3 regions of the Streptomyces sp. NPDC054786 genome follow, and region 2 is predicted to be linked to each of the others. Evidence: predicted binding sites of a transcription regulator. Region 2 holds the regulator's gene; each other region holds the start of a gene.
The links. The regulator HrcA, encoded in region 2, represses chaperone genes, less so after heat shock. The targets are predictions, from matches to a motif close to TTNGCACTCNGNNNNNCNGAGTGCNAA.

Region 1: a site for HrcA is predicted at 1,168-1,194, ahead of ACWGI6_RS27205 (FmdB family zinc ribbon protein). Genes of this name have one in related genera too.
Region 3: a site for HrcA is predicted at 1,091-1,117, ahead of groES (co-chaperone GroES). Genes of this name have one in related genera too.

The regions. Positions count from the first base shown of each region.
Region 1 covers NZ_JBSHAW010000035.1:40,970-43,231, forward strand. Annotated here, with positions in the region: gene ACWGI6_RS27200 (MFS transporter) at 1-1,093, shown strand, start outside; gene ACWGI6_RS27205 (FmdB family zinc ribbon protein) at 1,206-1,559, shown strand; gene ACWGI6_RS27210 (S-methyl-5'-thioadenosine phosphorylase) at 1,675-2,262, shown strand, end outside.
Region 2 covers NZ_JBSHAW010000030.1:77,848-80,109, forward strand. Annotated here, with positions in the region: gene ACWGI6_RS24925 (MBL fold metallo-hydrolase) at 1-531, opposite strand, end outside; gene hrcA (heat-inducible transcriptional repressor HrcA) at 726-1,742, shown strand; gene dnaJ (molecular chaperone DnaJ) at 1,743-2,262, shown strand, end outside.
Region 3 covers NZ_JBSHAW010000002.1:214,615-216,876, reverse strand. Annotated here, with positions in the region: gene groL (chaperonin GroEL) at 1-498, opposite strand, end outside; gene groES (co-chaperone GroES) at 634-942, opposite strand; gene ACWGI6_RS03365 (FtsW/RodA/SpoVE family cell cycle protein) at 1,456-2,262, shown strand, end outside.

The sequences.
Region 1 (2,262 bases), on a different contig from region 2:
CGCCCCGCAGAGCGGCAAGCTCGCCGACCGCTTCGGCCAGCGCGCGGTGCTGATCCCCGGCGTACTGGTGCATGTCACCGGCGTCGCCGCACTGACCACCCTCGCCCTCGCCCACGCCCCCCTGTGGGCGCTGTTCGCGGTGGCCGTCCCTACGGGCGCCTCGACGCCGCAGGTCGGCCCGATGGTGCGGGCCCGCTGGGCCGCCCGGCTCGGCGGCAGCCCGCTGATGCCGACGGCCGCCGCCTTCGAGTCGGTGACCGACGAGTTCACCTTCGTCGTCGGCCCCGTACTGGCGACCGCGCTGTGCACCGGCATCCATCCGGCGGCCGGTCTGGTCGCCGAGGCCGCGCTGACGCTGGCCGGCGGGCTGCTGTTCGCCTCCCAGCGGCGCAGCCAGCCTCCGGTGCACCGGCCGCAGGACGGCGACCGGCCGCGTGTCTCGGCGCTGTCGGTGCCCGGCGTACGCGTACTGATCGTGGCGTTCCTCGGCATCGGCGCCGTCTTCGGCGGTATGCAGGTCTCGCTGACCGCGTTCACCCAGCACATCGGGCAGCCCGGTATCAACGGCGTGCTCTACGGGATCTTCGCCGGCGGCAACATGCTCGCCGGTATCGCCTGCGGGGCCATCGCCTGGAAGGTCGGCCCGCGGCGCCGGCTGCTGGTCGCGTACGGGCTGCTGGCACTGGCCACCACCCCGTTGTGGGCGGTGACCGCGGTGCCGCTGCTCGGCGCGGTCGGCCTGGTCGTCGGCCTGTGCATCGCCCCGGCCCTGATCACCGGCTACACGCTGGTCGAATCGCTGGTGCCGGCCGGCGCCCGCACCGAGGCCTTCACCTGGCTGACCGGCGCGGTCGCCCTGGGCCAGGCGGCCGCGGCCACCTCCGCAGGTCAGCTCGCGGACGGCTTCGGGCCGAGCACCGGATTCCTGGTGCCGCTGGCCGGTACGGCACTGGCACTGACGGTGCTGCTGGCGCTCCGCGTCCATCTGCTGCCGCGCTCGTCGACCGTGGCCGCCGGCGCCCTCGCGCACGGCGTGGATGCCCAGGTCCCGGCCCCTTCCGAGGACCGGCAACGGGAGCTGGCGCGCGCCTGACCGAACGTGGAGTCGGTCACCGTACGGCGGTCACGGTGGACTGACGGGCGGGAATACTGCAAGATGGAGCGTCGTTAGCACTCATCGAGTGAGAGTGCCAGGAGGAAGACAAGTGCCGACGTACCAGTACCAGTGCACCGAGTGCGGCGAGGGCCTCGAGGCGGTGCAGAAGTTCACCGACGACGCGCTCACCGAGTGCCCCGGCTGCAACGGACGCCTCAAGAAGGTGTTCTCCGCGGTCGGCATCGTCTTCAAGGGCTCCGGCTTCTACCGCAACGACAGCCGCGGCTCGTCGTCCAGCAGCAGCCCCTCGAAGAACGCCTCCGCGTCGGGCACCTCGTCCTCCTCGGACTCGTCGAGCTCCTCGTCCGGCAGCTCCTCGTCCGGCGGCTCGGACACCAAGTCCTCGGCCCCGGCCGCCGCGTCGTCGTCCGGCAGCACCTCGGGCTCCAGCTCAGCGGCCTGAACCACAGCTCTTCGGACCCCGCCGTCACCGACGGCGGGGTCCGCTGTCTTACGGGTTTCTTTCGCCTCCACCACCCGGCCGTCCGCGACCGCCATGCCCCGATAGTGTGACCGGCATGGCTGACGCGGAGATTGGCGTTATCGGCGGATCGGGGTTCTACTCCTTCCTCGACGACGTGACCGAGATCACGGTGGACACCCCCTACGGGCGCCCCAGCGACTCGCTGTTCCTGGGAGAGATCGCCGGCCGCCAGGTCGCGTTCCTGCCCCGGCACGGCCGCGGCCACCACCTCCCGCCGCACCGCATCAACTACCGCGCCAACCTGTGGGCGCTGCGCTCGCTCGGTGTGCGCCAGGTCCTCGCCCCGTGCGCGGTCGGCGGTCTGCGCCCCGAATACGGCCCCGGCACGCTCCTGGTCCCCGACCAGCTCGTCGACCGCACCAAGGCCCGCACCCAGACCTACTTCGACGGCGAGGCCCTCCCGGACGGGAGCGTCCCGAACGTGGTCCATCTGACCTTCGCCGACCCGTACTGCCCCGCCGGGCGCGAGGCGGCCCTCGCGGCGGCCCGCGGCCGGGAGTGGGAGCCGGTCGACGGCGGCACCCTCGTCGTCATCGAGGGCCCGCGCTTCTCGACCCGCGCCGAATCGCGCTGGCATGCCGCTCAGGGCTGGTCTGTGGTCGGCATGACCGGCCACCCCGAA
Region 2 (2,262 bases):
GCAGAAGACGATCTCCGCTTCCCCGCGCCGGCCCGGTACCAGGACGGCCAGATCGTGGGCGGTGTGTCCGGGGCCGACGTTGGCGAGCAGTACCTGCCGGTCGCCGAGTTCGACGGTGAGCTGGCCGTGCACGTGGTGGTGCGGGGCGACGAGCAGATCGGCGGCCTCCGCGGCGGCATCCGCGTCGACGCCCTCGCGGACCGCGGTCCGCCGCAGCTCGTCCTTCTCGCGCCGGAGCAACTCGCCCAGGCCGGCCGCGCCGAACACCTCGACGCCCGCGAAGGCGGCCGTGCCCAGGACATGATCGAAATGCGGATGGGTGAGCGCGACATGCGTCACTTCCCGGCCCAGTACGCCACGGATCGACCGGCGCAGATCCGCGCCGTCGCGAAGGGTCGCGCCGGTGTCGACGATCATGACGCCGGTGGTCCCGGCGATCACCCCGACCGTCTCGTCCCAGCCCGGCATCCGGCGCCTGGCGACGCCGTCACCGAGTCGTTCCCAACCGGCCTCTTCCCAAGCAGTGTGCATACCGAGACGCTAGCGCCATCGCGATAGCGTTGCCCGACAGATCGACCGAACACGGTCATCGGGCGAGTACTCCGCGCGGCCGCCCTTGCCGCAGCCGTGCTACCCGGCCGTACACTGGCTCAGGGTCTGGCACTCGGCCCGTGTGAGTGCCAGGAGAGACGAGACGGCGGACGGCCGGACTGGAGGTGCGCGGGATGCTCAGTGAACGCAGGCTGGAGGTGCTGCGCGCCATCGTCCAGGACTACGTCGGGACGGAGGAGCCGGTCGGCTCCAAGGCGCTCACCGAACGCCATCGGCTCGGGGTCTCCCCGGCCACCATCCGCAACGACATGGCGGCCCTGGAGGACGAGGGGTTCATCGCCCAGCCGCACACCAGCGCCGGGCGGATCCCGACCGACAAGGGCTACCGCCTGTTCGTCGACAAGCTGGCCGGCGTCAAGCCGCTGTCCAGCCCGGAGCGGCGGGCGATCCAGAATTTCCTGGACGGCGCCGTCGACCTCGACGACATGGTGGGCCGCACGGTCCGGCTGCTGGCGCAGCTGACCCGGCAGGTCGCCGTCGTGCAGTATCCGTCCCTGACCCGGTCCACGGTCCGGCATGTCGAGCTGCTGGCCCTGGCCCCGGCCCGGCTGATGCTCGTACTGATCACGGACACCGGCCGGGTCGAGCAGCGGATCATCGACTGCCAGGCACCGTTCGGCGAAACCTCCCTGGCGGATCTGCGGGCGCGGCTCAACAGCCGGGTCGTCGGCCGCCGGTTCGCGGATGTGCCGCAGTTGGTGCAGGATCTCCCGGAGTCCTTCGAGCAGGACGACCGCGGCACGGTCTCGACAGTGCTGTCGGTGTTGCTGGAAACTTTGGTGGAAGAGACCGAAGAGCGGCTGATGATCGGCGGTACCGCCAATCTCACGCGCTTCGGGCACGATTTCCCCCTGACGATCCGGCCCGTGCTGGAGGCCCTTGAGGAGCATGTGGTGATGCTCAAGCTGCTCGGGGAGGCCAACGACTCGGGCATGACCGTACGTATCGGGCATGAGAATGCCCATGAAGGCCTGGCGTCCACATCGGTCGTCACGGTCGGCTACGGTTCGGGCGACGAGGCAGTCGCCAAACTCGGCGTGGTCGGACCGACCCGCATGGACTACCCCGGAACGATGGGAGCGGTACGCGCAGTGGCACGTTACGTCGGACAAATCCTCGCGGAGTCGTAAGTGGCCACGGATTATTACTCGGTCCTCGGCATCAGCCGTGATGCCTCGCAGGACCAGATCAAGAAGGCCTTCCGTCGGCTGGCGCGTGAGCTGCACCCGGACGTGAACCCGGATCCCAAGACCCAGGAGCGGTTCAAGGAGATCAACGCCGCTTACGAGGTCCTGTCGGACCCGCAGAAGAAGCAGGTCTACGACCTCGGCGGCGACCCGCTCTCGCAGGCCGGCGGCGGCCAGGGCGCGGGCGGCTTCGGCGCGGGCTTCGGCAACTTCTCCGACATCATGGACGCGTTCTTCGGCACCGCGTCGCAGCGCGGGCCGCGCTCGCGCACCCGCCGCGGCCAGGACGCCATGATCCGGCTCGACATCGAGCTGAACGAAGCGGCCTTCGGCACGACCAAGGACCTCCAGGTCGACACCGCCGTCGTCTGCACGACCTGCAGCGGCGAGGGCGCGGCGCCCGGCACCTCGGCGCAGACCTGCGACATGTGCCGCGGCCGCGGTGAGGTCTCGCAGGTCACCC
Region 3 (2,262 bases), on a different contig from region 2:
CTTGTCCATCGCCTCGGCGATGAGCTCGCCGACCTGCTTGTCCTGCGCGGACAGACCGGCCACGGCGGCGATGTCGGTCTTGTCGTCGATCGGACGGGCGGTCGCGAGGAGCTCCTCGGACACGGCCTTGACGGCGGCGTCGATGCCCTTCTTCAGGGCGGCCGGGGAGGCACCGGCGGCGACGTTGCGCAGGCCCTCGCGGACCAGCGCCTGGGCCAGCACGGTGGCGGTAGTGGTGCCGTCACCCGCGATGTCGTTGGTCTTGGTCGCCACCTCCTTGACGAGCTGGGCGCCCAGGTTCTCGTACGGGTCGTCGACCTCGACCTCACGGGCGATGGTGACACCATCGTTGGTGATGGTCGGGGCACCGAACTTCTTGTCGATGACGACGTTGCGGCCCTTGGGGCCGATCGTCACCTTGACCGTGTCGGCGAGCTTGTTGACGCCGCGCTCAAGGGCGCGACGGGCGTCCTCGTCGAACTTCAGGATCTTCGCCATGGGTTGCTTCAAGTCCTCTCATTGCGATCCTCGGCCACGACGTGGGGACCGCTGTCGCTCAAACGAACTGCGCCCCTGCCCCGGGTTGATTAGACGCGGGAACCAGGGGCGCAGATCACGGCAAAACTGGGTGACTTACTTCTCGACGATCGCGAGCACGTCGCGAGCCGAGAGCACGAGGTAGTCCTCGTTGTTGTACTTCACCTCGGTGCCGCCGTACTTGCTGTAGAGCACAACGTCGCCGACCTTTACGTCGAGCTCGATGCGCTTGCCGTCCTCGACACGGCCCGGGCCCACGGCCAGGACAACGCCCTCCTGGGGCTTCTCCTTGGCGGTGTCCGGAATGACCAGGCCCGAAGCCGTGGTCTGCTCGGCGTCGAGCGGCTGGACCACAATGCGGTCCTCAAGCGGCTTGATGGCAACCTTGGAGCTGGTGGTCGTCACGATCCGACCTCCCCCTTCGGAGATCTCACGGGGTTAACTGTCTGAGGTGGCGACCAGGTCGATCCGTCGTCGCGGGTGCCGGACCTGCCCGTCGCTGTGTGTCTGGCACTCGCCAGTGGAGAGTGCCAACGCCGAGACTATGACGCGGTTAGCACTCGGTCAAGCGGAGTGCCAGCGCGGCGGGGTGGGCTTCCACCCACGCCGGTTGACCGGCCGTACGAAGGCATGGCCTCCGGAGGTCCGCAGCCCGCCGGCCAGGGCCGACCCGCGGCGGGATCGGGGCGGGCCGGGAGCCGGGTGACGAGCAGGTTCCTATCAAATCGGACACACCTTCCCGTTCCCTCGCAACCACGCCACCGGCTGCCTCGTCTACCTCCCCGACTGCCGGGCCGACGAACCGGGCACCCCCGGCCGGCCGGCGGCCTGGACGATCAGTGGCGGAGGAACCGCGTGCGTGGACAGACCAGCGTTCCCCGGGCACCCGGGAAACCGGAGAGCGACGCCGAGCGCACCATGACGTTCGCCGCGCTGGCCCGGGCACCGGACCGCCGGCGGACCGAGGCATGGCTGCTCGCCCTCGCCGTGCTGATCGCGGACTTCGGCTACGCCTGCACCGGCCTGTCGATGACCGGCCGACTGCCCGGCGGGCTGACCGGCTTCGCCGTCAGCATGTTCTTCGTGGCGCTGGTCCCGCATCTGGTCCTGCGCCGTTTCGCGCCCCGCGCCGATCCGTTGATCCTGCCGCTGGCGACGCTGCTGACCGGAATCGGCCTGGTGCTGCTGCACCGCCTGGACATCACCTATGCGCAGACGCCCCGGCTGAAGATCGCCGAGGCGGCGAGCGGGCAGCTGGTGTGGACGGTGATCGGGGTGGCCGTCTGTATCGCGATCCTGCTGGTGCTGCGCGATCACCGCATGCTGCAGCGCTACATCTATCTGACGATGGTGGTCGCGCTGGTGCTGCTGATGGCCCCGGCCTTCTTCGGCGCCGACATGTACGGCGCCAAGCGCTGGATCCTGCTCGGGCCGCTGTCGCTGCAGCCCGGCGAGTTCGTGAAGATCATGATCTCGGTGTTCTTCGCCGGCTATCTCACCGTCAACCGCGATGCGCTGGCGCTGGCCGGCCGCCGTGTCCTGGGCGTCCAGCTGCCCCCGGGACGACAGCTCGCACCGATCTTCACCATCTGGGTGATCAGCCTGCTGGTGCTGGTCTTCGAACGGGACCTGGGCACCTCGCTGATCTTCTTCGGCGTCTTCGTGATCATGCTGTACATGGCTACCGAGCGCACCAGTTGGGTGCTCTGCGGCCTGGCCATGGCC